One region of the Pseudomonas sp. H1_A03 genome, then DNA from elsewhere that is predicted to be linked to it. Evidence: predicted binding sites of a transcription regulator. Region 1 holds the regulator's gene; each other region holds the start of a gene.

Region 1 (8,016 bases):
GCCGAACATGGAGCTCGAAGACGAGCTGCGCAAGACCGCGTCGCGCATTGTCTCGGCCCAGGCTGAACTGAGCATGCGTGGCGACAGCGATGCCACCACCAATCGCCAATTGTTCGCTGGCTTGCCGCTGACGGCTTCCGAGCCGTTGGTTGAGCCGACCTTCAAAGAACCGCCGCGTCCCGCCGCACCAGCCCCGGCTGCTGGCGTCGACCAGCGTGTGTTCGACTCGATGCGGTTTGAACTCAACGGCCTGCGCGAACTGCTCGAAGTGCAGCTAGGCTCGCTGGCCTGGACGCAGTTGCAAGGCAGCAAGCCGCTACAGGCCAACCTGTGGCGCCGCCTGCAACGCATCGGCCTGTCCGGCCCGTTGTCGCGCGACCTGCTGGCCCTGACCACCGAAATCGAAGAGCCACGCCAGGCCTGGCGCATGTTGTTGGCGCACCTGGCGCGGATGATCACCACGCCGGAAATCGAACCTCTGGAAGAGGGCGGTGTGATTGCCATGGTCGGCCCTGCCGGCATGGGCAAGACCACCACCCTGGCCAAGCTGGCGGCGCGTTATGTGCTCAAGTACGGCGCGCAGAATATCGCGCTGGTGAGCATGGACAGCTACCGTATTGGCGCCCAGGAACAGCTCAAGACCCTGGGCCGAATTCTCAATGTGCCGGTGACCCACGTCGATCCGGGCCAGTCCCTGGCCAACGCCCTCGACCCGTTGCTGCGCAAGCGCGTGGTGCTGATCGATACCGCCGGCCTGCAAGCCAGCGACCCGGCCTTGCGCATGCAGCTGGAAAGCCTCGCCGGGCGTGGCATCAAGTCGAAGAATTACCTGGTGCTTGCAACCACCAGCCAGAAACAGGTTCTTACCGCTGCGTATCATAGTTACAAGCGTTGTGGCCTGGCCGGTTGCATCCTCACCAAGCTCGATGAAACCGCGAGCCTGGGTGAAGTGCTGAGCCTGGCCATCAGTCATGAATTGCCGGTCGCCTACCTGACCGACGGGCCGCGGATTCCGGATGATCTGCATCTGCCGCGCCGTCATCAGTTGGTCAGCCGTGCAGTCAGCGTGCAAATGCAAGAAGAGCCTAGCGAGGAAGCGATGGCCGATATGTTCGCCGACCTTTACCACAGCCCCGCAAAACGGGTGGGTTGAGGTCAGGATGAACACAATGAAATGTATCTACATCGATGGTCTGCAAGCGATTCACGCGGCCAAGCCATGTAGCCTGCGTCTAAGCAAGACAAGGTAAAGAAATAAAATGGGCAGCATGCATCCCGTACAGGTGATCGCGGTGACCGGCGGCAAAGGTGGCGTCGGAAAAACTAACGTGTCAGTGAATTTGTCCCTGGCCCTGGCAGAGCTTGGCCGTCGCGTCATGCTGCTGGATGCTGACCTGGGGCTGGCGAACGTCGACGTTCTGCTGGGGCTGACGCCCAAACACACCCTTGCCGATGTGATCGAGGGCCGCTGCGAGCTGCGCGATGTGCTGCTGCAGGGCCCCGGTGGCATCCGCATCGTGCCGGCCGCCTCTGGCACCCAGAGCATGGTGCACCTGAGCCCAGCGCAGCATGCCGGCCTGATCCAGGCGTTCAGTGATATCGGCGACAACCTCGACGTGCTGGTGATCGACACCGCCGCCGGGATCGGCGAGTCAGTGGTCAGCTTCGTGCGCGCCGCGCAGGAAGTCTTGCTGGTGGTCTGCGATGAACCCACCTCGATCACCGACGCCTACGCCCTGATCAAACTGCTTAACCGCGACTACGGCATGAACCGCTTCCGCGTCCTGGCCAACATGGCCCAGAGCCCGCAGGAAGGGCGCAACCTGTTCGCCAAGTTGACCAAGGTCACGGACCGCTTCCTCGATGTCGCCTTACAATACGTTGGCGCAGTTCCCTACGACGAGTGTGTGCGCAAGGCTGTGCAAAAGCAGCGTGCAGTCTACGAAGCGTTCCCTCGTTCCAAATGCGCATTGGCGTTCAAGGCTATTGCCCAGAAGGTCGATACCTGGCCGTTGCCCGCCAACCCTCGGGGGCATCTGGAGTTTTTCGTCGAGCGATTGGTGCATCAGACGAGCGCAGGACCGGTGCTATGACAGCGAACGGCTACAACGCTTACAAGAAGTCTGCCCGTGACAGCCAGGGCGAGTTGATCGAGCGCTACGCGCCCTTGGTCAAGCGCATTGCCTATCACTTGCTGGCACGCCTGCCCGCCAGCGTCCAGGTCGAAGACTTGATCCAGGCCGGCATGATCGGTTTGCTCGAAGTGTCGACCAAATACGACGCGAGCAAGGGGGCGAGTTTCGAGACGTATGCGGGTATCCGTATCCGTGGCGCGATGCTCGATGAAGTGCGTAAAGGCGACTGGGCGCCGCGTTCGGTACACCGCAATACGCGCATGGTCAGTGACGCAATTCGCGCAATTGAAGCAAAAACCGGTCGCGACGCTAAAGATCACGAAGTTGCGGCCGAACTCCAATTGAGTCTCGACGATTATTACGGGATTTTGAACGATACCTTGGGCAGCCGCTTGTTCAGTTTCGACGACCTGTTGCAGGACGGCGAACACGAAGGGCTGCACGAAGACGGCGCGAGCGCTCATATGGAGCCATCGCGCGACTTGGAAGATGAACGCTTCCAGGGGGCGCTGGCGGAAGCGATTGCCAATTTGCCGGAGCGTGAGCGGCTGGTGTTGGCGCTGTACTACGACGAAGAGCTGAACCTCAAGGAAATCGGTGAGGTCCTGGGGGTCAGTGAATCGCGGGTCAGCCAGTTGCATAGCCAGTGCGCAGCCCGCTTGCGGGGGCGTTTGGGAGAGTGGCGAGCGCGCTGACAGGCAGTGTGGGGGGCACTGCAGACGATACCGCGACGGTGATTGACCTTCGCGGGTTCGACCCGTGGTGGCCCCGGCAGTCCTTTTTGTGTAATGCCTGTTGAATGAAATGGCGCGTCCAGGTGCTGGGCGCGTTTAAGACTGCTTGGAGGTCGAATTGGACAAGAACATGAAAATCCTCATCGTTGATGACTTCTCAACGATGCGGCGGATCATAAAAAACCTGTTGCGTGACCTTGGGTTCACTAACACGGTCGAGGCGGATGACGGCATCACAGCCATTCCGATCCTCAACAGCGGCAGCATCGACTTTCTGGTAACAGACTGGAACATGCCGGGCATGACCGGTATCGACTTGCTGCGCCACGTGCGTGCTGACGAAAAGCTGCGCAGCCTTCCTGTGCTGATGGTGACCGCCGAAGCCAAGCGTGAGCAGATCATCGAAGCCGCCCAAGCCGGGGTTAACGGTTACGTGGTCAAGCCATTCACTGCATTGGCCTTGAAAGAGAAGATCGAAAAAATCTTCGAACGCATCCACGGCTAATGCCATCGCGGGGGAGCTATGGAGCATAAAGAAACGTCACAGGGAGACTTTGAGTCGACCCTGAAAAAGCATGCTCACCAGTTGGTCGAAAGCCTTGAAAAAGGCCAGTTCGGCGACGCGGTGCAGTTGATCCATGAGCTCAACCAGACCCGTGACCGCGGCCTGTATCAGGAAGTGGGCAAGCTCACGCGCGAGCTGCACAGTGCGATCGTCAATTTCCAGATTGACCCGCATATGCCCCAGGCCGAAGAAATTTCGCAAATCACCGATGCCACCGAACGCCTGTCCTACGTGGTCAGGCTGACTGAGGCGGCGGCCAACCGCACCATGGACCTGGTGGAAAATGCCACGCCCCTGGTCAATGGCATGGCCACCGAAGCCCAGGCCCTCAGCGTTGACTGGGGCCGCTTCATGCGTCGCGAAGTCGGGGCTGAAGAGTTTCGTGAGCTGGCGCGTCGGGTCGAAGGGTTCTTGTCACGCAGCGAGCAGGAAAACCGCACGGTTTCCAGCAACCTCAACGACATTCTGCTCGCCCAGGATTACCAGGACCTCACCGGCCAGGTGATCAAGCGTGTGACCCAGTTGGTCACCGAAGTGGAAAGCAACTTGCTCAAATTAGTGCTTATGGCAGGCCAGGTAGACCGTTTTGCCGGTATCGAACATGACCGCGAAGCGATCCTCTCGGAAAAAGATCCACAAAAACATCTCGCCAAGGGTGAAGGTCCGCAGATTCATGCCGATAAACGTGAAGACGTTGTATCGGGTCAGGATGATGTTGATGACCTGTTATCCAGTTTAGGCTTCTAAGGAGCACCCACATGAGCTTCGGCGCCGATGAAGAAATCCTTCAGGATTTCCTTGTAGAGGCCGGCGAAATTTTAGAGCAGCTGTCCGAACAGCTGGTCGAGCTGGAAAGCCGACCAGATGATGCGAACCTGCTCAATGCAATTTTTCGCGGTTTTCACACTGTAAAAGGGGGCGCCGGCTTCCTCCAGCTCCATGAGCTGGTGGAGTGCTGCCACATCGCCGAGAACGTGTTCGACATCCTGCGCAAGGGTGAGCGTCACGTTGATTCGGAGTTGATGGACGTGATTCTCGAAGCACTGGATGCGGTCAACGGGATGTTCAGCGAAGTCCGCGAACGTTCCCCGATCACCGCGGCCACGCCGGAACTGTTGGCTGCGCTGGCACGTTATGCGGAGCCCGCCGACCTGTCGGCTGCGCCGGTAGCAGAAGCGGCGCCTGAGCCGTTGGCTGAGGCCGAGCCGGACGTGACCGACAGCGAGTTCGAACAGCTGCTCAACTCCCTCAGTGCCGTCAAGGCCGAGGCAGAAGCACCGGCCGCCGTTGCTCCGGCAGCGGCGCCGACCAGCGAAGACATTACCGACGCTGAGTTCGAGTCCCTGCTCGACCAGTTGCACGGCAAAGGCCAGTTCGCGGCCGACGCCGTGCCACCGGCGGCGGCTGCCGCGGCACCTGCCGCGCCCGTCAGCACTGACATTACCGACGACGAATTTGAAGCGTTGCTCGACCAACTGCATGGCAAGGGCACCTTCGCGGCCGATGCCTTGCCGGCCGTCGCCGCCACGCCTGCAGCGGCTGCCAGCAGTGCAGCGCCTGCCGCTGCTGCACCGGCAGGCGATGGGTTGATTTCCGATCACGAATTCGAATCCCTGTTGGACGAGTTGCACGGCAAGGGCAAGTTCAGCGAAGTTGCTCCGGCCGCTGCGGTGGCCACGGCTGCACCGGTTGCCGCCAAAGCCGCCGCCCCTGCACCGGCCGCCAAGCCTGCGCCCGCACCGGCCGCCGCTCCGGCGCCTGCACGTGCTGCAGCGGCACCGGTTGCCGAGAAGCCTGCCAGTGAAGCCGAAACCACCGTGCGCGTTGATACCGCACGCCTGGACGACATCATGAACATGGTCGGCGAACTGGTACTGGTGCGTAATCGCCTGGTGCGCCTGGGCCTGAGCAGCGGCGATGAAGCCATGCAAAAGGCCGTGTCGAACCTGGATGTGGTGACTGCCGACCTGCAGACCGCCGTGATGAAAACGCGGATGCAGCCGATCAAGAAAGTCTTCGGCCGCTTCCCGCGCCTGGTTCGCGACTTGGCGCGCCAGTTGAAGAAAGAGATCAACCTGGAACTGGTGGGTGAAGAAACCGACCTCGACAAGAACCTTGTCGAGGCCCTGGCCGACCCGCTGGTCCACTTGGTGCGCAACGCCGTCGACCACGGCGTCGAAACCCCGGAAGAACGCGAAGCCTCGGGCAAGTCCCGTGGCGGCAAGGTGATCCTGGCGGCGGAGCAAGAGGGCGACCACATCCTGCTGTCGATCACCGATGACGGCAAAGGCATGGACCCGGCCATATTGCGTAATATCGCAGTCAAGCGTGGCGTGATGGACAAGGACGCCGCCGACCGCCTGACCGATAGCGAATGCTACAACCTGATCTTTGCCCCGGGCTTCTCGACCAAAACCGAGATTTCCGACGTGTCTGGTCGCGGTGTGGGCATGGACGTGGTGAAGACCAAGATCAGCCAGCTCAACGGCTCGATCAACATCTACTCGACCAAGGGCCAGGGCTCGAAGATTGTCATCAAGGTGCCGTTGACCCTGGCGATCATGCCGACCCTGATGGTGATGCTGGGCAACCAGGCCTTCGCCTTCCCGCTGGTCAACGTCAACGAGATCTTCCACCTCGACCTGTCGCGCACCAACGTGGTGGACGGCCAGGAAGTGGTGATTGTGCGCGACAAGGCGTTGCCACTGTTCTACCTCAAGCGCTGGCTGGTCGCTTCGGCTGCCCATGAAGAGCAGCGCGAAGGCCATGTGGTGATTCTCTCCGTGGGCACCCAGCGTATCGGCTTTGTCGTCGATCAGTTGGTTGGCCAGGAAGAGGTGGTCATCAAGCCTTTGGGCAAAATGCTGCAGGGAACCCCGGGCATGTCGGGTGCGACCATCACCGGTGACGGTCGGATCGCGCTGATTCTCGATGTTCCGAGCATGCTCAAGCGTTACGCCGCTCGGCGTATTTGATTCTGGTGGGGCAGGGCGGTTAGCCCGCCCCGCCTAACGGAGTGTTTATGGCAGTCAAGGTCCTGGTGGTGGACGATTCGGGTTTCTTCCGTCGCCGCGTCTCGGAAATTCTTTCCGCTGATCCAACGATCCAGGTGGTCGGCACGGCCACCAACGGTAAAGAGGCGATTGATCAAGCCATTGCGTTGAAACCGGACGTGATCACCATGGACTACGAGATGCCGATGATGGATGGCATCACGGCAGTTCGGCACATCATGCAACGCTGCCCGACCCCGGTATTGATGTTCTCCTCGCTGACCCACGAAGGCGCCCGAGTGACCCTCGACGCGTTGGACGCTGGCGCAGTGGACTTCTTGCCGAAGAATTTCGAAGACATCTCGCGCAATCCTGAGAAGGTCAAGCAGATGCTGTGCGAGAAGGTGCACAGCATTTCGCGCAGTAACCGTCGCAGCTTATTCAGCGCGCCAGCGCCTGCACCGGTGGTGGCCCCTGCTGCACCCGCTAGTTCCTCATTCAGTCGCCCAGCTCCGGCCCCGGCCCCGGTTGCACGGCCTGCGGTGATGCCGGCACGTGCGTCTGCGCCAAGTGCGCATTCGCCTGCACCTAAGCGTAAAGCCTACAAGCTGGTCGCTATTGGTACGTCCACGGGCGGCCCGGTTGCCCTGCAACGCGTATTGACCCAACTGCCGGCCAATTTCCCGGCGCCGATCGTGTTGATCCAGCACATGCCTGCCGCCTTCACCAAGGCCTTTGCCGAGCGCCTGGACAAGCTGTGCCGCATCAGCGTCAAGGAAGCCGAGGATGGCGACATCCTGCGTCCTGGCCTGGCGCTGCTGGCCCCGGGTGGCAAGCAGATGATGGTGGATGGCCGTGGTGCGATCAAAATCCTGCCGGGCGATGAGCGCCTGAACTACAAGCCGTGCGTGGATATCACCTTTGGTTCGGCCGCCAAGTCCTACGGCGACAAAGTTCTGGCGGTGGTGCTCACCGGCATGGGCGCCGACGGCCGTGAAGGCGCGCGCCTGCTCAAGCAGGGCGGCAGCGCCATCTGGGCCCAGGACGAAGCCAGCTGTGTGATCTATGGCATGCCCATGGCCATCGTCAAAGCGGACCTGGCCGACGCGGTCTACAGCCTGGACGACATTGGCAAGCATCTGGTGGAGGCTTGCCTCTGATGGATGTCTTGAGCCTGATCGGCATCATCATGGCGTTTGTCGCGATTATCGGCGGCAACTACCTTGAGGGCGGCCACCTCGGCGCCCTGGCCAACGGCCCGGCGGCGCTGATCGTGATCGGTGGCACCGTGGGCGCGGCGTTGCTGCAATCGCCCATGAGCTCGTTCAAGCGCGCCATGCAGATTCTGATATGGATCATTTTCCCGCCTCGCGTGGACCTGCCAGGCGGCATCGACCGCGTGGTCAACTGGAGCCTCACCGCACGCAAGGAAGGCCTGCTGGGCCTGGAAGGCGTGGCCGATGCGGAGCCCGACAGCTACGCGCGCAAAGGCCTGCAATTACTGGTGGACGGCGCCGAGCCGGAAGCGATCCGCAGCATCCTGGAAGTGGATTTCTACACCCAGGAAAGCCGCGACATCAACGCCGCCA
Region 2 (8,016 bases), 2.0 Mb from region 1:
GGCCGCCATGCGCAATTCTGGACACGGCTCGTACGCCTGTATTGGCACACGGCGAGCGCGGAAGACCGCGACAGCATCGCTCAGGTGCTGCCGATATTCCTGGCTCAGTACCTGACGAACGACCTGCAAAAAAACTTCGACCTGCACTTGATCGAACACCTCGATGCCAGCGAAGGCCTGCGCAGCGCATTGCGCGATGAAGTGACGGCACTGGCGTTCCCGATCACCCGTCGGCACCCGCTGATGGACAACATTCTGGGCTTCCTGCAACACAGCGGTTTGCTGCAAACGCCGAGTGTGGCGCAAGCGTTGGACAATTACTTGCCGGTGTCCGGGAGGCTGACATGAGGCGCCTGACCATCGGGTTTGCTGGCACCAGCAGCGCCTTGGGCGCCATCAGGCAAGCGCTGGAACAGTATGGGCATGCCTTGAGTGATGAAGGCATCGACTTGTTGATCGATGACGGCAGTCAGTCGCTGCGGGCCCCAGCAGATCGACTCCTAGTGTTCAGCCTGCGCCTGGGTGTTGGCCCGATAACCGAATACGGGCTACCCGCGCTGCAACTGCGAGCCTATGGGCCCGACCGGCGATTATCGGCTGTGCTTGGCATCACCGGAGAACCCAGTGGCAACGGCCAACGGCTGCGCCAGCGGGTAACCCATGCCTTGGTGGAGTGGGTCGCGCTGCACGTGAGTGGATTCTCGCGGGACACTGGATATTTCTCTGTGCACGCGGCCGCCAATGAATGGCCCGAGCAAGGCTTGGACGCGCTTGACGCGCTGGCATTTGTCCATCGATTCAACCGCACAGAAGACCCTGTTGTCATGCGGGAAGCCCAGGTGCCCGTGATCGAACAGTTGCAGGCCAGCCTTCGCACCTTCGCCGATCGGCCGGCGCTGAACATCGCCGGCAACACAGTGATCTATCGTCAATTGCAGCTTCACGCCTTGGCGATCCAGCAACAACTACAGCCGTTGCTGGCGACTGGGCAGGCGCCAACGGTGGTCGGCGTGTGCCTGGAAAAATCCATCGAGTTGTACGCCAGCATTCTTGCGGTGATGGGCTGCGCAGCCGTGTATCTGCCGCTGGGTCCGGACCACCCGGTTCAACGCCATCAGGCCATGCTTGAGAGCGCGCAAGCCAGGGTATTGCTTGACGCGGGTCAGCATCCCTTGCGGGGACGCTTCACTGCACTGGATGTCAGCAAGGTCGACCCGCGGAGCGCCGACGTCATGCGTCCGTTGGTGCAGACTCGCCCGCGCCCCGACGGTCCTTGCATGACGCTCTTTACATCAGGCACCACCGGTCAACCCAAGGGTGTGCTGCTCAGCCAGACCAACCTGGCGCATTTCACGGCCTGGTTCAGGTCCTGTATGAGCCTGGATGAGCTGAGCCGCGTCCTGCAATTTTCGCCATTGAGCGTTGACGCTTCGCTGATCGATATTTTCCCCAGCTTGTTAGCAGGGGCCGAGTTGATTGTCCCCAGCGCAGAGCAACGACAGGACCCTCAGCAACTGCTGGATCTGCTTCAACGGCAGCGAGTCACCCACGCCTTCCTGCCGCCTGCGCTGCTGAGCATTCTGCCGCTCGATCAACCGCTGGGCCTGACACACCTGCTTACCGGCGGCGATGTGTGCGAGCCCCATGTGATCGAACGCCTCGCGGGGCACTGCCAGTTTCACAACCTCTATGGGCCCACGGAGGCCACGGTGCTGGTCACCCATCGCACGCTGCTCCCCGGTGATAGCAACCGCAACGTCGGAAGCCCCATCGCCAACAGCCAGGTGCTGATCCTTGACGAGAACCTGCAGCCGGTAGATGAACAGGTCATAGGCGAGGTCTATATCATCGGCCCTGGGGTGAGCCTGGGGTATGTGAACGCGCTGCAACAGCTTGCCAGCCCTTTCGTGGAACTGGCGGTGCCAGGGGGTCAGTCGCTGAGGGCTTACCGCAGCGGTGATCTGGCACAGTGGACCGCCGATGGGATTGTGCTGGGGGGGCGCCGTGATGATCAGGTGAAAATCCGCGGCTTTCGGGTCGAGCCCCAAGAGATAGAGCAGTGCTTGCGTAACAGCCGGCTGTATCGCCAGGTCGCAGTGGTGATCGACCATGACCGCAGGATCCGTAGCTTTGTCGCTCAACCCGAACCGGGGGCCACCTTGGCGGCCCTGCAGCAACACGCGCGACAGTGGCTGCCGGATTACATGCACCCCGGTTTCTGGAGCCTGTTGCCGCACATGCCATGTTCCAGCAACGGCAAGGTCGACCGGGCAGCATTGCTCGCATTACCGGCTCAATCCGTTTTGCAGACTCCCAGCAACGCGGCGCAAACCCCACTTCAGATTCGATTGACCCGCTTGTGGATCGAGCTGCTGGCGTTGCCCGTGGATGAATTGTCCATCGATGAGAGTTTCTTTGAACTCGGCGGCCATTCGATTTTGCTGTCGACACTCTTATTGCGTTTTCGCGAACAATTCGGCCGCAGCTTCTCGTTGAGCCACTTCATTGAGGCGCCGACTATTCGTACCCTCGCAACATGGGTGGAGGACGGGGAAGGGCCCGATGCGCCCTCTAGTCAGGCGGTTCGCGACGCACAACAGGAGTGGTCACTCAACCTCCTTCCCGAGAACCGCGCAGGCGACCCGCACAAAGTGATCGTGACAGGGGCCAACAGCTTTGTTGGTGTGCATATCGTCGAGGCGTTGCTGGCCGGTCATGCAACCCAGGTGGCATGCCTGGTGCGTGAGGAGCCGGGGCATTCGGCGATGATGCGGTTTACCCAAGCGTTGCGCGAGTACCGCCTGGATCATCTGGACCTGAGCCGGGTGCAGGTATTCGCCGCCGATATCAGCCTGCCTCGATTGGGGTTGGCCAACGACGCTTACGACACGCTCACTCGGGACTTCGGTGTGCTGGTGCACAACGCGGCACGGGTCAACCACGTGATGGACTACGCATCACTGGCCAGGGACAACGTTGACCCCATCTTCGAATGCTTGCGCCTGTGCGAGACGCACTGCAAGAAGGTCTTTAACTTTATCTCGACGCTGTCAGCCTCAAGCAGCTTGGACACCCAGGGCTATGTCCTTGAGGCACCCGCCGCGACCACGCTGCCGCTGTACATCAAGAATGGCTATAACCTGTCCAAATGGGTCGCCGAGCGGCAACTGGGACGTGCGGTGGAGCGCGGAGCCTGGGTGAACATCCATCGCCCCGGCAATATCAGTTTCCACAGCCGCACGGGGGCCTGCCAGCCGCAGAAAAATCGGCTGATGCTGATGCTCAAGGGCTCACTTCAACTTGGCCTGGTACCGCGGCTGGCGTTGAATTTCGACCTGATGCCGGTGGACTTCCTGGCTCGTTTCATTGCATTCCACTGCGCCGGCTTTCAAGCCTATCGCAGTGTGTTCAACCTGCACAACCCACAACCGTTGAGCTGGGCGCATTACCTGGATGCTTTCAGCCGAGCGGGTCACCGGTTCAGGCGGGTGAGCATTGCACATTGGCAACAGGAGATACGAACGGTCAGCCAGGACAACGCACTGTTTGGCGTGCTTGGTTTTTATCTCGAGCGCCTCGACGAAGACATCGGCGACACCTCAATGATCCGCCACGACAACGCGCGACAGGGCGTCCAGCAGATGGGGGCACACTACCCCGACAAAGATTCGGCGCTGTTGAGCAAAGGCTGCAATTACCTCAAGGCCATTGGCTTTCTTTGAACGCCTCAGGACAACCTCATGAAACCACTGCAACCCGATACGTTAATTCGCAACCCGGACGGCCTGCCGATAGTCGCGTCGGTCGTGGTCGACTGCCATGCCTCCCGTCTGTGGAACATGGTCGGGAATTTTTCAGGCTTCGATGTGTTCATTCCTGACCTGACGCATATCGAAATGACAGGCACAGGTGTAGGCGCCTTGCGTACAAAATTTTTCCGCGATGGTAACTGTGTGGTGGAGCAGCTCAATAGCCGGGACGAGCAGACCATGCATATGACCTGGACCACAATCTATAACACCTTGGGCGTGGCCAGGTTATGGGCGGCGATCGGCGTTGAAGCACTAGGAGTGGAGTGTTCCAGGGTGACATGGACGATTATTGCGCAGCCCATGGATGAGGCAAACGCAGGGTTTGAACAGTTTGTGCAGGACTTCGCCAACAGCGCCCTGGACAATGTCCGTCGGTTGCTTGGCTGAGCGGCAGGAGCGAGGCTACTCGCCCCTGCCCGATCAATCAGCAGGTCAGATCTTGAAACTATCGACCAGTTGCTTCAATCGATTGGCCTGCTGCGACAGTGCATCGCAATCCTTCAGGGTCTCATTGAGATTGGCCACGCCCTGCTGATTCAGCAGGTTGATCTGGTTGATGTCGACGTTGAGCGTTTCCACCACGGCTGTCTGCTCTTCGGTAGCGGCGGCGACGGACTGGTTCATGCCGTCGATCTCGACGATCCGCTGCGTCACGCTGACCAGGCGCTCACCCGCCTGGTTGGCGACCTCGACGCTTTCTTCACTGGAGGCCTGGCTGGCATTCATAGTGGTAACCGCTTCACGCGAGCCCACTTGCAGTGAGGTGATCATTTTGTGGATCTCTTCGGCGGACTCCTGGGTGCGGTGAGCCAGGTTGCGCACCTCGTCGGCGACCACCGCAAAACCTCGACCAGCCTCACCGGCACGTGCCGCTTCAATGGCGGCGTTGAGTGCGAGCAGGTTGGTTTGCTGAGAAATACCCTTGATCACATCAAGGATGTGACCAATGTTGTCAGTACTGGCGTTCAGGGTTTCGATCTGTGTGCAGGACAGGCTGATCTTCTGCGACAGTGCCGACATTGCAAGGATGGTTTGCTCCACCACTTTGCGCCCATCATCGGCCTGCTCACTGGCTCCGCTGGCGTGCTGCGAGGCATCGGCGGCGTTACGCGCGATTTCCTGGGTGGCGGCGCCCAGTTCGTTGATCGCAGCGGCCACGCTGTTGGTGCGCGCGCTTTGCTCGTCGGAACCGATGATAGAGGCATTGGACGAGGCCATCACACGCTGGGACAAGTCGTGCACCTGGCGCGTTGCCGAAGACACTTCCGAAATCGATGCGTGGATGCGTTCTACGAATTGATTGAACGCGCTGCCGACTTCGCCGAACTCGTCCTTGCTGGTGACAGCCAGGCGACGGGTCAGGTCACCTTCGCCCTGCGCAATGTCCTGCATCGCCACCCCCATGGTGGTCAGAGGCCGCAGCAGCACTTGGATGAGCACACTCAGGAGCACGGCAATCGCAACCACGGCGATCAACATGGCAATCAGCGCGGAAGTACGGAACTTACCCAATGCTGCGTAGGCTTTGTCTTTATCAATCGACAGACCGATATACCAATCTGCGCCGGGCAAGCCGCTGATCGGGGTAAATGACAGGATGCGGTCCTGGCCGTTGAGAACGACCTCCTGACTGACCTTCTCGATGCGTAACTGAGTGCCGGGGTAGATGTCTTTGAGGTTTTTCATCACCTGCCCTTGATCAGGACTGACGATGACTTGGCCGTCGCCGCTGACTAGGAACGCATGGCCGATGCCGCCGAAGTCTACCGAGTTGATGATTTTCACCAAGGTCTGCAGGCTCAGGTCACCGCCGACTACGCCGAGCAATTCACCGTTCTTTTTCACCGGCATCGCGATGGTCACGATCTGCCCACCCACTGCGGCCATATACGGTGGTGTAAGCATGGGCTTGTCCGCAGCCACTGCCTGTTTGTACCAAGGGCGCTGACGGGGGTCGTAGCCGTCGGGCATTTTCGCGTCCGGACGTTGCGTAAACACGCCGTTGGTTTGGCCAACATAGGTGAACTGGAAGTTTGAGGTGAACGCCGGTTGATCGACCAGACCAGGGAGGTCGGCAGCACCGCCTTGATGGGCGACGTTTTGCGTGAGGCTTTCGAGCACCAGTATTCGTCCGCTAAGCCAGTTCTGCACACTGCTTGCGGTGAGCTCACCTGATTGCTCGATGGACGACTCTAGGTTCTGCTTGATGGTACTGCGCTGCAGGTAGTCGTTGTAGAGGGTAAATAACGCGAAGGCCAGAACCACAACGCCTGACGCGGCCAACAGAATTTTATGACTGAACTTGAGATTCATTTCATCGACTTCTTTTGCCAAAGGGGGGTTAGCGTGCCGAGTGGAACATTCCATGTAACGTTATAGGCGGACTCTTGGGCCGCTCTATTTCGGTGCACGCATGGCTCGTCAGGCTTTCGGCCAAGCCGAGGCAAAACTTAGGAAAATGTAAGACGGATCGCCATTTTTCGTAGGAAACCGACCGGTGGTTGTCGTACGAGGATTGGATAACGAACGCTTTGAGCGCTTAGGCACCTTGGTCTAGGTCCTGCGATAGAAAATGAAACCAACCAATCATGTAGCGAGTTACGGGCTGGATGCCCGGTGATCAATCAGGTCTGTCAGCAATACAAAATTGCTGATCTAAACGACAAAACCCCTGTCTGCGTTAACAGACAGGGGTTTCGGAATTCAATCTTGACGATGACCTACTCTCACATGGGGAAACCCCACACTACCATCGGCGATGCATCGTTTCACTGCTGAGTTCGGGATGGGATCAGGTGGTTCCAATGCTCTATGGTCGTCAAGAAATTCTGTGTACCAGACCGTTGTGTTAGCAACGTACCAGTGAAATTCATGGACTTCTACATAAACAAAACCCCTGTTCGCGTTAGCAAACAGGGGGTTTGGAATTTAATCTTGACGATGACCTACTCTCACATGGGGAAACCCCACACTACCATCGGCGATGCATCGTTTCACTACTGAGTTCGGGATGGGATCAGGTGGTTCCAATGCTCTATGGTCGTCAAGAAATTCGGGTACTGAGTCGTGACCAGATGGCCTCGCTTCAGCAAATTGGGTATGTGACAGCTTTCGGTGTTTTCGTGAGATCGAACTTTCGGTTCTATCGTCTTCACACACCGCAATCTGATGCTCGTTAGAGTAGTCAAATTGCTTGGGTGTTATATGGTCAAGCCTCACGGGCAATTAGTATTGGTTAGCTCAACGCCTCACAGCGCTTACACACCCAACCTATCAACGTCGTAGTCTTCGACGGCCCTTCAGGGGACTCAAGGTCCCAGTGAGATCTCATCTTGAGGCTAGTTTCCCGCTTAGATGCTTTCAGCGGTTATCTATTCCGAACATAGCTACCCGGCAATGCCACTGGCGTGACAACCGGAACACCAGAGGTTCGTCCACTCCGGTCCTCTCGTACTAGGAGCAGCCCCTCTCAAATCTCAAACGTCCACGGCAGATAGGGACCGAACTGTCTCACGACGTTCTAAACCCAGCTCGCGTACCACTTTAAATGGCGAACAGCCATACCCTTGGGACCGGCTTCAGCCCCAGGATGTGATGAGCCGACATCGAGGTGCCAAACACCGCCGTCGATATGAACTCTTGGGCGGTATCAGCCTGTTATCCCCGGAGTACCTTTTATCCGTTGAGCGATGGCCCTTCCATACAGAACCACCGGATCACTAAGACCTACTTTCGTACCTGCTCGACGTGTCTGTCTCGCAGTCAAGCGCGCTTTTGCCTTTATACTCTACGACCGATTTCCGACCGGTCTGAGCGCACCTTCGTACTCCTCCGTTACTCTTTAGGAGGAGACCGCCCCAGTCAAACTACCCACCATACACTGTCCTCGATCCGGATAACGGACCTGAGTTAGAACCTCAAAGTTGCCAGGGTGGTATTTCAAGGTTGGCTCCACGCAGACTGGCGTCCACGCTTCAAAGCCTCCCACCTATCCTACACAAGCAAATTCAAAGTCCAGTGCAAAGCTATAGTAAAGGTTCACGGGGTCTTTCCGTCTAGCCGCGGATACACTGCATCTTCACAGCGATTTCAATTTCACTGAGTCTCGGGTGGAGACAGCGCCGCCATCGTTACGCCATTCGTGCAGGTCGGAACTTACCCGACAAGGAATTTCGCTACCTTAGGACCGTTATAGTTACGGCCG
Region 3 (8,016 bases), 2.4 Mb from region 1:
GGTAGCTGCCGGCCACCAGCGCGCGGCGTGCCGCGTTGGCGCGATTGGCCGAGAGTTCCCAGTTGCCGAAGTCGCCCTGGCCCGCGTACGGTTTGGCGTCGGTGTGGCCGCTGATGCTGATTTTGTTCGGCACTGCCTTGATGGTGTCAGCCATGGCCAGCAGGATGTCTTCAAAGTACGGCTTCAAGCGCGCACTGCCGGAGTCGAACATCGGCCGGTTGGCCGCGTCGGTGATCTGGATGCGCAGACCTTCAGGCGTGATTTCGAACGAAATCTGATCCTTGAATTTCAGCAGCTGCGGGTTTTCCTCAACCTTGGTCTGCAACTCTTGCAGCAACAGCTCAAGGCGTTCTTGCTCGACCTGCTCAGCCATGGATTCGACAGTGTCGCGCTCGATCGGGATTTTTTCCTGCGGCGCTTCGGTCTTGACCTCTGGGTTAATAGTGCGCTCAGGCGCCAACTGCGGCGAACCGCCCAGGTCGATCACGAAGGGCGTGCCACTTTCCGAGAAACCAATGGGGTCTTTGAAGTAGCCGGCGATGGCAATCTTCTGTTCCGGCGTGGCGGTAGACATCAGCCACAGCACCAGGAAGAACGCCATCATCGCCGTCGCAAAGTCGGCGAAGGCGATTTTCCAGGCGCCACCATGGTGCCCCGCAGCGAAGCGCTTGACGCGCTTGATGATTATCGGCTGGTTGTTTTCCATGGCTTAGCGACCGCGAACCGCTTGTTCCAGCTCGGCGAAGCTTGGGCGATGTTTCGGGTACAGCACCTTGCGACCGAACTCCACCGCCAGCGAGGGCGGCATGCCGGAAGCGGAGGCTACCAGGCTGGCTTTGATCGATTCGTACAGGTTGATTTCTTCCTTGGCGTCATGGGCCAGCGAGGTGGCCAGCGGACCGAAGAAACCGTAGGCCGCGAGGATACCGAAGAAGGTACCTACCAGCGCCGCACCCACGTGCATACCGATGGCTGCCTGGTCGCCTTCGCCCAGGGAGGCCATGGTCACAACAATACCGAGTACCGCCGCGACGATACCAAAACCCGGCATGCCGTCGGCGATGCCGGTCACGGCGTGGGACGGGTGCTCCAGCTCTTCTTTCAGGCTGAACAATTCCATGTCGAACAGGCCTTCCAACTCATGGGGGGCCATGTTGCCGGAGGACATGATGCGCAGGTAGTCACAGATGTAGGCGGTCATGCGCTCATCTTTGAGCACGGCCGGGTACTTGGCGAAAATCGGACTGGCCGAGGCGTCTTCGATGTCGGCCTCGATGGCCATCATGCCTTCGCGGCGGCTCTTGTTGAGGATCTCGTAGACCAGCCCCAGTACCTCCAGGTAGAAGGTGTGGGTGAAGCGCGAACCAAACATGCCCAGGGATTTCTTGACCACGTGCATGGTCATGTAGCCAGGGTTCGCCTGCAAGAATGCGCCGAACGCCGCACCACCGATGATCAGCACTTCGAAGGGCTGGACCAGCGCAGCAATTTTACCGTGGGACAGGACGTAGCCACCGAGCACACTTGCGATGACGACGATGATGCCGATAATTTTAGCCATAGGAGATGAGTACTTGCGCCGTCGGGTTCATGGACATATTGGGGGGAACTGAAAACTCTTGTTCCTCTTATCGGCAAAACTGCGCCAGACTATAGCCCGTTAAGGCGAAAAGCCAGTTCGGCCCGCTCCGGGCGTGTTGACCGCAAGTGATGATCGCGCCCCAATCATGGCTAATGAAACGACAGTCCCAACTGCAAAACCTACTTCTCTCGCCGCTTGGATCAAGCGCCTGGACGATGTGCTGCTGCCTGTTCCCCAGGCCAGCCACGACCGCGTGTGCAAAGGCATCCGCGACAGCCGCAGCTCATTACGAGATATTGCCGAGCTGATGCAAGACAGCCCGGCCCTCGTGCTCAGCGTGATGCGCGAAGCCAACAGCCACACCCATGGCAGCCTGGCGGAACCGGCGGAAAACCTCGAAGTAGCGCTCAACCGCCTGGGCCTCAAGCGCGCCGAGGAACTGTTGGCGCGCCTGCCTTCGGTGCCCGCCAGCGAGATTCCCGTGGCGCTGCGCCAACTGTTGTTGATAAGTCAGCACGCTTCGCAGCAAGCCAATGGCCTGTTCGGCAGCCGGCTGGCACGACTGTGGCAGGACATTCACTGGGGCAGCCTGCTGTTTCTGTCGCCGCTGTGGCCGATGGCGGTCGCCTACCCCAAGCTTCTGGAAGAATGGGAGCTGCGGGTTATCCATAAAGGCCAATCAGCCCGCCAGGTCGAGCAGGAATTGTTCGGCATACGCCTGCTCGACCTGTGCGTCGGCCTGACCGAAGCCTGGCACCTGCCGATTTGGGTCTCCCAGGGCTACAAGCTGCTGTTGAGCGAACGGCGCTTGCTGGTCAAGGCGCTGCATATCGCCCGCGAAGATGACCCGCTGCGCCATCAGCAATTGCTCGACGCCGAACCCAACCTGCGCCGCTGGCTGAACCAGCCGGCCAATACCGTGTTGCTGGCCAACGGCCTGGCGATGTCGGCGCAAGAGTCCTGGACCTGCCCGCACACCGAACGCTGGCAGCTCCTCACTGCGCTTTACCTGCAGCAGCCCCTGAGCGAGATACAGCAACACGTCCACCAACAAGCCGTGACCAGCGCCCGCACCACGCTGATGCCCGACCTCTGGCACCCGGCGCTGTCACTGATCTGGCCCTGGCACGTGCAGAAGATTCATCGCGGCCTGCTGCCGGCACCGCCGCCTACCGCCGAGTCGCTGGCCGTGTGGCGTAAACGGTGCACAGAACTGCTGGTAGAACCGAGCCGCTTTGCCAACGCGATGCACCTGACCACCTGCGCCAAGGAGGCCCTGGTGGCCAGCGGCATGCAACGGGTCATGCTGCTGATGACCGACCGCGCCCAAAGCACTTTGCGCGTGCATCAGGTTGACGGCCTACCAAAGGACGCCACCAACCTGAGCCTGGACGTGGTTAACAGCACGCTGCTGCAGCGCCTGCTGGAAAAATCCGCCCAGGTGCGTCTCAACCCTGAAAACCACGCCCAGTTCTCGGCCTTGCTGCCACCGATCCTGCGCCGCCTGTTTACCGGTGAACACCTGCTGCTGCGCTCCTTGAGCTGCAATGGCAAGGTGGTGATGCTGATGGTGGCCGACCAGGGCGGCGGACCGTTCTCGGAAACCACCGTGCAGGCCTTCGGCAAAACCGCCCAATGCATCGAGAAAGCCCTGCACTGCTTTACCAACCGCAGCGCCTGATGCTTGCGCTACAATCGCCCTCTTTTATCGCCAACATTTGTGACCAGGAGACCTCACATGCCTGACTTCTCTGGCTTGCCGCTGGTGATCGAACCCAGCGACCTGCTCGGTCAACTGGATGCCGAACACCTGATTCTGGTGGACCTCACCAGTGCCACCCGCTACGCCGAAGGGCATATCCCCGGCGCGCATTTCGTTGACCCCAAGCGCACCCAATTGGGCCAGGCGCCGGCACCCGGCCTGCTGCCCAACAAGGCGGACCTGGAGAAGTTGTTCGGCGAACTGGGCCACACCCCGGACGCGACCTACGTGGTCTACGACGACGAAGGCGGCGGCTGGGCCGGGCGGTTCATCTGGATGCTCGACGTGATCGGCCATCAGAAATACCACTACCTGGATGGTGGCCTGCTGGCCTGGCTGGAAGAGGAACGCCCGGTCTCCACCGACGTACCCGCCCCCGTCGGCGGTCCGGTCAGCCTGACGCTGCACGAAGGCCCCACCGCCACCCGTGAATACCTGCAAAGCCGCCTGGGTGCTGCCGACCTGGGCATCTGGGACGCACGCGGCCCGCTGGAATATTCCGGTGAAAAAGTCCTCGCCGCCAAAGGCGGGCACATTCCCGGTGCCGTGAACTTTGAATGGACCGCTGGCATGGACCCGGCACGCAACCTGCGTATCCGCCGCGACATGCCGCAGATCCTCGAAGGCCTCGGACTGACCAAAGATAAAGAAATCATCACCCACTGCCAGACTCACCACCGCTCTGGCTTCACCTACCTGGTGGCCAAGGCGCTCGGTTATCCGCGAGTCAAAGGTTATGCCGGTTCCTGGGGCGAATGGGGCAACCACCCCGACACCCCCGTCGAGATTTAAGGTTTAAGGACAGTTATGAAAAAGCAGTTGTTTATCCTCAGCCAGTACTTGCTGCCACACCACTTGCTGTCGCGCCTGGCCGGCTGCATCGCCGAGTGCCGCGTGCGCTGGTTCAAGAATGCCTTCACCACCTGGTTCGCCAAGCGCTATCAAGTGGACATGTCCCAGGCGCTGGTTGAAGACGTGACCGCCTACGAGCACTTCAACGCCTTCTTCACCCGCGCGCTGAAAGACGGCGCCCGCCCACTGGATCAAACCCCAGGCGCGGTGTTGAGCCCAGCCGATGGCGCAGTCAGCCAGCTCGGCCCGATCGAACATGGCCGCGTGTTCCAGGCCAAGGGCCACAGCTTCAGCGTGCTGGAATTGCTGGGCGGCGATGCCGCTGTAGCGGCGCCGTTCATGGGCGGCGATTTCGCCACCATCTACCTGTCGCCAAAGGACTACCACCGGGTGCATATGCCACTGGCCGGCACCCTGCGCGAGATGGTCTACGTGCCAGGCCGCATCTTCTCGGTCAACCAGACCACCGCCGAAAACGTGCCGGAACTGTTTGCGCGTAACGAGCGTGTTGTATGCCTGTTCGACACCGAACGCGGCCCGATGGCCGTGGTATTGGTGGGCGCGATGATCGTGGCGTCGATCGAAACCGTATGGGCCGGCTTGGTGACGCCGCCGAAGCGTGAACTGAAAACCGTCCGTTATGACGAAGCGGCGCGCGCGCCGATCTATCTGGAAAAAGGCGCTGAATTGGGTCGCTTCAAGTTGGGTTCTACGGCGATCGTGCTGTTTGGGCCGGATCAGGTGACGTGGGCGCAAGAGCTGGTGGCAGGTACGCCTGTGCAGATGGGCCAAGGCATCGCTTTACCTAAAGCCTGACACAAATCCAAATGTGGGAGCGGGCTTGCTCGCGAAAGCGGTGGTTCAGTCAATGATGTGTCGACTGATACCCCGCATTCGCGAGCAAGCCCGCTCCCACATTTTTTACCGCATTTATTCAGTTACAGCTGACCGTCGCGATCGCGGAAGCCCAGCAGATACAACACCCCATCCAACCCCAAGGTCGAAATCGCCTGCTTCGCCGACTGCTTCACCAACGGCTTGGCGCGAAACGCCACACCCAACCCGGCAATCGCCAGCATCGGCAAGTCATTCGCCCCGTCGCCGACCGCAATGGTCTGCTCCAGACGCAAACCTTCCTTGTGAGCCAGCTCCTTCAGCAGATCTGCCTTGCGCTGTGCATCGACAATCGGCTCCACGGCCACGCCAGTCACCTTGCCATCCACCACTTCAAGCTCGTTGGCGAACACATAGTCGATGCCCAGTTTGGCCTGCAATTGCTTGGCGAAGTAAGTGAAGCCACCCGACAGGATTGCGGTCTTGTAGCCCAGGCGCTTGAGTTCAGCGAACAGGGTTTCTGCGCCTTCGGTCAGGCGCAGGGACGCACCGATGGAGTCCAGCACGCTGACGTCCAGGCCTTTGAGCAGCGCCAAGCGCTCCTTGAAGCTGGCGCGGAAGTCGAGTTCACCGGCCATGGCGCGTTCGGTAATTTCCGACACCTGCTCGCCGACGCCAGCAGCCTTGGCCAACTCGTCGATAACTTCGGCTTCGATCAGCGTGGAATCCATGTCGAACACCGCCAGGCGACGGTTGCGGCGGAACAATGAGTCTTCCTGGAAAGCGATATCCACGTTCAGTTCCTGCGCCACGCTGAGGAACTCGGCGCGCAGAGCTTGAGGGTCGGCTGGCTCACCGCGCACGGAGAACTCGATGCAGCCCTTGCCCTTGTCAGCGGGAGTGTCCAGCGGCATGCGACCCGACAAACGGTCGATATGGTCGATATTCAAACCATACTGCGCGGTGATCGAGCTGACACGCTGCAATTGCTCAGCGGTGACCTTGCGGGTCAACAGGGTCACGATGTGGCGTTTTTTGCCCTGGCCGGCCACCCATTGCTGGTAATCAGCTTCGGACACGGGGGTGAAACGCACCTGTTGATCCAGCTTGTACGCCGTAAACAGGATGTCCTTGAGTACCGATGACGCCTGTTCAGTGCTCGGGATCTCAACCAGAATGCCGAACGACAAGGTGTCGTGGATCACCGCTTGGCCGATGTCGAGAATGTTCACACCACCCTGGGCCAGCACACCGGTAATGGCTGCGGTCAGACCTGGGCGGTCTTCCCCCATGATGTTAATCAGGACAATTTCGCGCAAGGCGCACCCCCAGGCTGGAAAAAAACCGCATTCTACCCACTTTCAGTGACCATCGGGCACAGCCAGCGCTTTGCCGGTCCTAGGGCTGTCGCTATACTGCGCGTCAACTTCACGGACCAAGAGCCGAGCGCAAGTGAACCGGCCCACGCCAGTAAAAACCGATAACTTCTTCCTGCTGATCTTCCGGGCACTGCGCCACCGCCGTGTACCGATCGCATTACGCATCGCCAGCCATAACGTGATCCTGGTCGCCCTGGCCCTGGTGATCTACGCCTGCGTGATGGGTTTGCAGTTCAAACAGGCCATGCACGAGCAAGCCGACGCCCTGGGCGAGAGCCTGACCACCCAGACCGCCACCTCGGCGACTGAGCTGCTGGTGTCCAACGACATCCTCAGCCTCAACGTGCTGCTCAACAACCTGACCAAAAACCCGCTGGTGGCCCATGCGGCCATCTATAGCGTGGACAACCGGATCATGGCCGAAGCCGGGCAGCGCCCGAAAAACGGCCTGCTGGGTGAAGCCGAAGGGCTCTACCAGAGCAATATCACGTTTCAGGATGTAAAGGCCGGCCAACTGCGCATCAGCCTGGACATGCAGCAATTCCAGCAGCCGATGACCATCAGCCTGCAAAGCATGGGCATCCTCAGCGCGATCCTGCTGGCCTTGGCCCTAGCGTTGAGCTTGCGCCTGGGCCGGCACATCTCTACACCGCTGATGCAACTGCGCATCTGGCTGCGGGACATCGATGAAAACACCCCGGCCACTGACCGCCAGGATGAAATCGGCGACCTGGCCCGCCAACTGCACGCCAGCTTTGCCCCGGAACCGGTAGTGCGTGAGGTTGAACCTGAGCCTGAGTTCGACGATACGGACTACGACGACGAGCCCGAATTTGAAGTGCAAGATGCTCCGGTAGCGGGCTTGAAGCCTGCCACACGCCGCGCGTTCAAAGCCGAAGAAGACGAGCTGGACGACGAAGACCCGTTTGCCGACCTGCGCGACACCTCGGCAAGCGCCCCGGCCATCGCGCCAAAACCGGCACCGGTCAAGAGCACCGAACCCCAGTACAGCGCCGTACTGGCTGTGCAACTGGGTGCGCAGGACCAATTGCGTCGCCTGCCCCGTGCGCGCCTGACCGAATTGCTGGAACGCTACCGTGACTGCCTCGACCAGGCCGCTTCGCTGTACCAGAGCGAACTGCACACCCTGAACGATGGCAGCACGCTGATGTTGTTCCACAGCGAAGACAGCGGCGAGGACTACCTGACCAACGCTATCTGCTGCGGTGAACTGTTGCGTGCCCTGGGCCACGCCCTGCAAATCGAAGTGGCTGACAGCGGCATTACCCTGCAATTGCAACTGGGCCTGACCGTAGGCGACGACCTGTTCGGCATGAGCCAGATCGACCTGTTGCTGACGGAGATCGCCCAGGACGCCTTGGCCTTGTCGCAACACAGCCGCAATTTGCTGCTGGTGGAGCGCAAGATCAGCGAAGACACGCTGATCCGCCAACGCGCACGTATCCGCCCGATTGCCAGCCCAGAGGGCGCCAGCTGCGTGGAACGTTTGATGGAGCCGTATCCGTCGATGCTGGAGCGGCAGTTGGCGCGGATGCACGAGACCCGCAAGCCATAAGCAACACGACACAATCCCTGTGGGAGCGGCT
Region 4 (8,016 bases), 1.6 Mb from region 1:
CTCGAACCAGGCCGCGACGGCCAACAGGCTGACGGCCAGCACGATCACGTCGTGAAACGCCGGGTCGTTATGGTCGAGGAACAGCCCGATCAGCGGGTCGGAGAATAGCCAGAACACCAGCGCAAATCCCAACATCACGGCAGCACCAAAGCTGATCCCGACGCGACCGGCCATACGCGCCTGCAACAACTGACCGGCACCGTAGTGCTGGCCGATGCGCATGGTGATCGCGTAGGACATCCCCGCCGGCACCATGAACGCCACCGAGACGATCTGCAGCGCGATCTGATGCGCTGCCAATTGCGTGCTGCCCATGGTGCCCATGCACAGCGCCGCAAAGGCAAACAGCCCGACTTCCACCGCGTAGGTGCCCCCAATCGGCAGGCCCAGGCGCCACAATTCGCGCAGGTATCGGGTGTTGAGACGTAGCAGGCCGTTGCTCAGCGGGTACGCCGCGTAGGTGCGGTTGTGGGAGATGTACCACATCAACGCCAGTGCCATCCCGTTGGCGACGATGGCCGTGACCAGCCCGATGCCCATCAGGCCGAGCTTCGGCAGGCCAAACATGCCTTCGATCAGCGCGTGGTTGAGCAGGTAGTTGGCCACCGCACCGCCGAGGCTGATCACCATTACCGGCGTCGCCTTGCCTATCGCGCTGGTGAAGCCGCGCAGGGCCATGAAGCTCAGGAAGCCGGGCAGGGCGAACGGCAAAATCGTCAGGAATTGCCCGGCGGAGTGCACATTGGTTTCGGTCTGGCCAAACAATAGCAACAGCGGTTTGAGGTTCCACAGCAACAGGCCGGCCGCCAAAGCCATCAGCCAAGCCAGCCATAGCCCGGCCTGGGTCAGCCGAGTGGCGCCTTCGATATCGCCCGCGCCGTGACGAATAGCCACCAGCGTACCCACGGCGGCGATCACGCCGATGCAGAAAATCGACACGAACGAATAGCTCGCCGCACCCAGGCCGCCACCGGCCAGGGCTTCGGGGCTCAGGCGGGCCATCATCAGGGTGTCGGTCAGCACCATCAGCATGTGCGCCAACTGTGAGGCAATCAACGGCCCTGACAGCCGCAGAATGGCCCAGAGTTCGGTACGTGCCGGATGCTGCATGATCATCACGCTCGAAAAGTCAGAGGGGTGGGGAAGGGTTGATTCTCGGCGCTCTCCGACCGTTGCACAAAGGGATAAATGCGATCGTTCGCATGACTAAAACTCATGGTAGGGTGCTGCATTGTTCTGTAGGAGGTTTCCATATGTCGCGTCGTCTTCCTCCGCTTTATGCGTTGCGCGCATTTGAAGCCGCGTCCCGGCACAACTCCTTTACCCGCGCGGCAGAGGAGCTTTCGATTACGCAAAGTGCAGTGAGCCGACATATCCGCACATTAGAAGAGCATTTCGCCTGCCGCCTGTTCCAGCGCAGTGGGCGCACCTTGCAACTCACCGAAGCCGCGCGCCTGCTATTGCCCGGTGTCCGCGAAGGTTTCGCCGCGCTGGAACGGGCCTGCCATACCCTGAACGCCGAAGATGACATCCTGCGCATGAAGGCACCGTCGACCCTGACCATGCGTTGGCTGTTGGCGCGGCTCAGTCGCTTCCGCGCATTGCAGCCGGGCAACGAAGTGCAATTGACAAGCGCCTGGATGAACATCGACGAAGTGGATTTCAATCAGGAGCCGTTCGATTGCGCGGTATTGCTGAGTAATGGCCACTTCCCGGCAGATTGGGAGGCGTGTTACCTGTTTGCCGAAATGCTGATACCGGTCGGCGCCCCCAACCTGCTGAACGACGGCCCTTGGGATGTGGCACGGCTGGCAGCCACCGAGCTGCTGCATCCGACGCCAGATCGTCGTGACTGGCGTTACTGGTTGGAGCGCATGAGGTTGTCATCCGAAGTGTCGCTCAAGGGCGGCCAGGTATTCGATACCCTCGAGCTGGGCATGATCGCCGCCGCACGGGGTTATGGTGTGTCGATGGGCGACTTGCTGATGGTGGCCGAAGACGTGGCCCAGGGGCGGCTGAGTTTGCCCTGGCCAACCGCCGTGGCCAGTGGCGAAAATTACTACCTGGTGTGGCCGAAAACCCGTCCCGGTGGCGAGCGTTTGCGGCGCTTGGCGGAGTTTCTGCAGGCGGAAGTCAAGGCGATGGAGTTGCCCCGGGTCGAATGCCTCGATTGAGGGATGGCAAACCGTTCGTGCAATCGTTTGCGCGATACCCCTGTAGATCGCTCAAGTATTGTCTCGACCTGCCGAAGTAGGTGTGTTGGAACCTTCGTGCACAACGTTCCCCACCAGATAATTTGCCGAGCAGCGCTATGAGATCAGGATGATCCTGGCCTCGGCCAGGAGCCTTCATGTCTCAACCTCGCGCCCGGATAGCCTCACAGTTAGGTATCGCTTTAGCCTTGATTCTGGCTGTCGCCATTGGTGGCAGCACTGTCTTTGCCCTGCGCTCCCTCGACTCAGCCAACCTCGATACCCGCGAGGAACACCTGGCCAGTGAAGCGCGGCTGCTCGCCGACCAACTCAACACGTTCCACAGCACGCTGCGTGAGAGCACCGAGCGCCTGACCGGGTTGTTCGAGAAGCGCTTCAGTGCCGGCTTGAGCGTACGGGCCGATCAACCAGTCGCGGTCGCCGGCGTACAGACCCCGAGCCTCTTCCTGGGCAGCGATCTCCTGAACAACAACTTCCAGGAAGTGGACGAGTTCAAGCAGATGTCCGGTGGCGTGGCCACGGTATTTGTGCGCAGCGGCGACGACTTCATCCGTGTCAGCACTTCCCTGACCAAGCAGGATGGCAATCGCGCTATTGGCACTGTGCTTGACCGCAATGGGCCGGCCTATCCGCGTGTATCCAGTGGCCAGACCTACATCGGCCGAGCGGTGTTGTTCGATCGTTCCTACATGACGCAATACAGCCCGGTGCGCGACACCAGCGGCAAAGTCATCGCGGTGCTGTTCATCGGCTTTGACTATACCGACGCCCAGAACGCGCAGTTCGAGAACCTCAAACGCTTCCGTATCGGTAAGACCGGTTCCCTGGCGTTGCTGGATGAGCAGAAGCGCTGGTTGGTGCCGCCGGCTGGCGTGCAGGCGCCGGATCAAGCGGTGCCCGTTATGTTGGATCTGGCTAAGGCGCCCAGTGTTGGCCGTTTTTGGGCTGACAAAAATGAAGACTTCTACAGCGTGTCGGTACCCTTCGAAGGCGGGCCGTGGGCCGTGATTGCGAGCATGCCCAAAGCCGAGATTCGCTCGGTGACGTGGGATGTCGGCATCCGGCTGGTGATTGGCAGCGTGCTGGCGATGCTGCTGGCAGTGGGTGCAACCGTCTGGCTGCTGCGCAGCAAACTGGCGCCACTGGGCGACCTGGTGCGCCAGGCCGAAGCCTTGGGCGCGGGTGATTTGAGCGCACGCCTGAATGTGTCCAGCCATGATGAAATCGGCCAGCTGGCGCGCAGTTTCAACCAGATGGGTGAAGCGCTGTCGACCATGGTCTCGCACATCCGTAACGCCGCCGGAGAGGTCAACAGCCGGGCCCAGGCGTTGTCCGGTTTGTCCGGTGGTGCCTATGAAGGCATGGAGCAGCAGTCCGGCGAGATCACCAGCATGGCCGGCGCGGTAGAAGAGTTCAGCGCCACCTCGCTGAACATCGCTGACAACATGGGTGCCACCGAGCGCCTGGCCCAGGAAAACGCTCAGCAAACCCGCATCGGCCGTAACTCGATGCAAGAGGCGTCGTCGTCCCTGGAGCACATCGCCACGGCCCTCAACAGCACGGCCACGGTGATCAACACCCTGGGCCAGCGCTCCCAGGAAATTGGGGGGATCGTCGGGGTGATTACGTCGATCGCCGATCAGACCAACCTGCTGGCACTCAACGCGGCTATCGAGGCCGCACGGGCCGGTGAGCAAGGGCGTGGTTTTGCCGTGGTCGCCGATGAAGTACGCAACCTGGCGTCGCGCACCCGAGAGGCTACGGACGAAATCTCTGGGATGATCCAAAGTATCCAGCAAGAAACCGGCAATGCCATCAGCACCATGGAGCACGGTAACGTGCTGATGCAGGAAGGTCTGTCGCGTAACGCCGACGTGGCTTCGGCCCTGGCGCGTATCGATGAGCAAAGCCGCTCGGCCGGTGAGCAGTTCGCTGCGATCACCACGGCCACCCAGGAACAGAGCAGCACGGCGACCTTGCTTAGCAGCAACTTGCAAAGCATTGCGCTGGCCAACAGCGAGCAGCGTGAAGTGGTGTCGAACCTGGCAATTACCGCCAAGGAACTGGAGACGCTGGCGGCGGGTTTGCGGCATGAGGTGGATCGGTTCCGCTGAAACTGCGCAGATCAATTGTGCGACCTGGCTCGTGTGGGAGCCGGGCTTGCCCGCGATGCAGGCACCTCTGGTTTTCGGATGTACCGAGGTGACGTTAACACAGGCAAGCCAGCGCCCACATTTTGGCACTGTGCCAGGCTCAAGTGATCGCTGCCGGCCGGTATTGCAGGGCTTCTTTCAGATGATCGCGGGAAATGGCGTCGGTCTGTTCGATGTCGGCCAACGTGCGCGCAACCTTCAACAGCCGGTGGGCCGCGCGCAGCGAGAGTGTCAGTCGTTCGCAGGCGGTCTCCAGCCAGCCCTCATCGACCTTGGTCAGCTTGCAATGCTTGCGTAGCCCAGGCAGATCAAGAAACGCGTTGGCACACCCCTGGCGTTTTTGCTGATGCTCTCGGGCCTGGGCGACCCGCGCCGATGCATGAGCCGTTGTGTCGCCAGCTTGGTGGATTGGGTTCAGCGCAGTCGTTTCCCGTGCCACCGTCAGGTGCAAGTCAATCCGGTCCAGCAATGGCCCGGAGAGTTTGTTGCGGTAGCGTTGAATCTGCTCCGGCGTACAACGACAACGCCCGCTGGGTTCGCCCAAGTAGCCGCAAGGGCAGGGGTTCATGGCGGCCACAAGTTGAAAACGCGCCGGGAAACTCACGCGGTCGCGAGCGCGGGAAATCACGATATGGCCAGACTCCAATGGCTCTCGCAGCACCTCCAGCACCTTGCGATCAAACTCCGGCAACTCGTCCAGGAACAGCACCCCGTGGTGAGCCAGGGTGATCTCCCCCGGTTGCGGCTTCGACCCGCTGTAGGACTCAGAAATAGAAGCGACGGCCGCGTGCCACAGGCCCCGGATTCAGATATGCTGGTTCGGCAATAGCTGCGTCAATTATCGACAATAGCTGCGACGGACCTACGAATGGTTAGAAATAGCTGCGACGGAAATAAGCCGCGTCCTGTGCGCTCGATCAAGCCCACCAAGCGCAGCGTCTCCGGTGTATTCCCCTTTAGAGGCGAAGGTGGGATTCCTTACGAATCCATGCTTGAACGAGACTTCCTATTTCGGACTGAATTCTCAGGTGAAGTCTTGGAGATCATTCACCAGCCAGTGCTGATCCCATTTCAGAAGAATGGTCGGTCATACAACTACACCCCCGATTTCCTGGTTTATTACCGGCTCGGTAATCGACATTACGAGAACTATCCAAAGCCGATGCTCGTGGAAGTGAAGCCTCAGGAGGCTTGGCAGGAAAATTGGAGAGGGTGGCTTTCAAAATGGAAAGCCGCCTGGCGTTATGCGAGAGATCAGGGTTGGGTATTTCATATCCATGATGAAACGAGAATTCGCGACACAGCCTTCTTCAACATCCAGTTTCTCGAGCGTTACGCGCGGATGAATTTTGCTCCAGAAGATAGCGCTTGGATTATCGATTCCGTACGCGATATGGGCATTGCGCCTGTGCACTATCTCCTGGCAACGCATTCCTGCTCGCACTACCGAGGCCAAGGCATCAGCCACCTCTGGCACCTCATCGCCACGCGCAGACTGGAGTGCGACATCCGACTTCCTCTCAATGAGTTTTTGGAAGTTTGGGTGCCAAATCGATGAGCAAAAACACACCGCTTGATGAAGATCTAATCCCGTTTGAACCAAACAGGATTCAGATGGCGATTGAGATCGGAGCGATGGTCGGTCACGGTGACTATGTGTACCGAATCGCACAAATTCTTGATTTCAAAACCGTCGTTGGAATTGAAGTCGAGTCCGGCAAGGCTTCAGCACTGCCTATCGGCGCATTAAATCCGTTGAAGAGGCAGAAGGTAGATGGGCTGTACGTAAACTACGATGTCGCTTCTATCGGTGTGAAGGATTGGGCCACTGCTCGTGAGCGATTTGCCACGATAGAGCCTCTCTTGGGGGGAGGCATCGTTGGCCGGCGTGAGGTCCAGGCGAGAAGCGAGGCTACGGGAGTCGACGTTTCTACGATTTACCGTTGGCTCAAGCTCTACAAAGAGTGGGGAGAACTCCTGTCGCTAGTCCCACGCAAGCGAGGTTGGCAGGAGGGAAACGCTCGGATTTCACCTGAGGCAGGTCAGATCATTGAGCGAGTGCTCAAAGACTTTTACCTGAAGAAGCAACGACCTACGATCCAGGCCACTATCAAGCGCATCAAGGAAACCTGTGAGGCGGAAGATGTTACTGCTCCCGGCGTTTCAACCATCAGAGAAAGAATCAAGAGCGTACCTGATCGGGAGTTCCTCCGCGGTCGAGGTTTTGCTGAGAAGGCTAGGAACAAGTATTCGCCATCGCCAGGCTCATTCCCCGGAGCATCTTATCCTCTAGCTGTAGTACAGATTGACCATACGCCTTTGGACGTTCTCCTGGTCGATGATGTCCACAGAAAATCAATTGGCAGGGTCTGGGTAACGTTCTCGATCGACGTCCATACCCGCATGATTACTGGTTACTACTTAGCACTGGATGCGCCTGCTGGCATTTCCGTTGCGATGTGCGTAGCTCATTCCATTCTCCCTAAGGAAGAGTGGTTGATAGCGCATGGCATTGACGGCGAATGGCCGGTGTGGGGAATCCCAAAGATTTTGCACTCGGATAATGGGCCCGACTTTCAGTCAGGGGATCTGAAACGGTCGTGTTCCAATTACGGCATCGAAAACCGTTTCCGGCCGGTAAAACGTCCTAAATTCGGCGGCCACATTGAGCGCTTGATGGGTACGTTTGCGCAGACTCTGAAAGACCTGCCCGGCAAGACTTACAGTAACAAAGAGGATCGGGACGGCTATGATTCTGATGCAAACGCAGCACTGACTTTCAGCGAATTTGAGAAGTGGCTGGTCAGGGAAGTCCTGATTTACAACGAGTCTTACCACTCCGGGATCTACATGAGTCCCAGCAGAAAATGGCACCTCGGCATTTTCGGTAATGCTGACCTCGACCCCCTTGTGGGGGTGCCGCCAAGACCGTCTGATGCTTATACGATCCAGCGAGATTTTCTGCCTTCATTTGAACGTACGATTCAGCACTACGGTGTGCAGTTGGACGTCTTTTATTACTCCGAAGCGTTACGGCCCTGGATCAATGCCAAGGACGAAAAAACCGGGAAGACGCGCACTTTCATTTTTCGTCGGGATCCGCGTGACATCAGCATGCTTTGGTTTTTCGACCCCTTACTCAAGCAGTATTACAAAATTCCTGTGGCGAACCAGGCGTTCCCCGCCGCAAGCGTATGGGAGTTTCAGGCGGCTAAGAAAAAGGCCGTCGATGAAGGTCATGCAAATGTGAACGAGGCTCTCATCAAAAGGTACATCTTGGAAAATCGCGAGCTCGTTAATCATTCAGAGTCGACAACCAAGAAAGCTCGACGCCAGGCGCAGCGCCAACGGGTTCACTCCAAGGGCTCGACGCCTGCGAATCCAACTCCTAAGCCGGTCCAAACAGCAACTCCTCTTCCTATCGAGTTCAGCGACCTGATCTCCGGAGATCTGGATGACTTTGGAGATATTTCATGAGTGAGTACGCGCACATCCACCCCGACTTTCGAGCTGTGTTAAGCCTTTCCGATAAGGAGCGCATCCATTTTCTAAATGAGCCACGCTGGATCGGCTACCCGGCGGCGCAGAAACTCATCGAGTTGCTAAGGCACATGATGGAGCTGCCTACTCGTGCACGTATGCCGAACTTG

Evidence for each region. The regulator FliA, encoded in region 1, starts transcription of late flagellar genes. The targets are predictions, from matches to a motif close to CTAAAGTTTNNNNNNNNNNNGCCGNTAA.
Region 2: AB4O35_RS06705 (methyl-accepting chemotaxis protein) is a predicted target of FliA. The motif match lies at 6,239-6,266, and genes of this name have one in related genera.
Region 3: motA (flagellar motor stator protein MotA) is a predicted target of FliA. The motif match lies at 1,629-1,656, and genes of this name have one in related genera.
Region 4: AB4O35_RS05180 (methyl-accepting chemotaxis protein) is a predicted target of FliA. The motif match lies at 2,225-2,252, and genes of this name have one in related genera.

The regions. Positions count from the first base shown of each region.
Region 1 covers NZ_CP162829.1:5,639,797-5,647,812, reverse strand. The annotation lists gene flhF (flagellar biosynthesis protein FlhF) at 1-1,153, shown strand, start outside; gene fleN (flagellar synthesis regulator FleN) at 1,260-2,093, shown strand; gene fliA (RNA polymerase sigma factor FliA) at 2,090-2,830, shown strand; gene AB4O35_RS26065 (chemotaxis response regulator CheY) at 3,000-3,374, shown strand; gene AB4O35_RS26060 (protein phosphatase CheZ) at 3,393-4,181, shown strand; gene AB4O35_RS26055 (chemotaxis protein CheA) at 4,193-6,409, shown strand; gene AB4O35_RS26050 (protein-glutamate methylesterase/protein-glutamine glutaminase) at 6,457-7,587, shown strand; gene AB4O35_RS26045 (flagellar motor protein) at 7,587-8,016, shown strand, end outside.
Region 2 covers NZ_CP162829.1:1,427,412-1,435,427, reverse strand. The annotation lists gene AB4O35_RS06720 (diiron oxygenase) at 1-348, shown strand, start outside; gene AB4O35_RS06715 (amino acid adenylation domain-containing protein) at 345-3,722, shown strand; gene AB4O35_RS06710 (SRPBCC family protein) at 3,741-4,199, shown strand; gene AB4O35_RS06705 (methyl-accepting chemotaxis protein) at 4,245-6,125, opposite strand; rRNA gene rrf (5S ribosomal RNA) at 6,520-6,635, opposite strand; rRNA gene rrf (5S ribosomal RNA) at 6,745-6,860, opposite strand; rRNA gene AB4O35_RS06690 (23S ribosomal RNA) at 7,017-8,016, opposite strand, start outside.
Region 3 covers NZ_CP162829.1:1,850,882-1,858,897, reverse strand. The annotation lists gene motB (flagellar motor protein MotB) at 1-706, opposite strand, end outside; gene motA (flagellar motor stator protein MotA) at 710-1,561, opposite strand; gene AB4O35_RS08515 (HDOD domain-containing protein) at 1,728-3,263, shown strand; gene AB4O35_RS08510 (rhodanese-like domain-containing protein) at 3,321-4,136, shown strand; gene asd (archaetidylserine decarboxylase) at 4,152-5,012, shown strand; gene serB (phosphoserine phosphatase SerB) at 5,135-6,349, opposite strand; gene AB4O35_RS08495 (AhpA/YtjB family protein) at 6,483-7,985, shown strand.
Region 4 covers NZ_CP162829.1:1,086,213-1,094,228, reverse strand. The annotation lists gene AB4O35_RS05190 (NorM family multidrug efflux MATE transporter) at 1-1,116, opposite strand, end outside; gene AB4O35_RS05185 (LysR substrate-binding domain-containing protein) at 1,254-2,174, shown strand; gene AB4O35_RS05180 (methyl-accepting chemotaxis protein) at 2,351-4,327, shown strand; partial or broken gene AB4O35_RS05175 (ATP-binding protein) at 4,467-5,120, opposite strand; gene AB4O35_RS05170 (heteromeric transposase endonuclease subunit TnsA) at 5,355-5,924, shown strand; gene AB4O35_RS05165 (DNA-binding domain-containing protein) at 5,921-7,843, shown strand; gene AB4O35_RS05160 (TniB family NTP-binding protein) at 7,840-8,016, shown strand, end outside.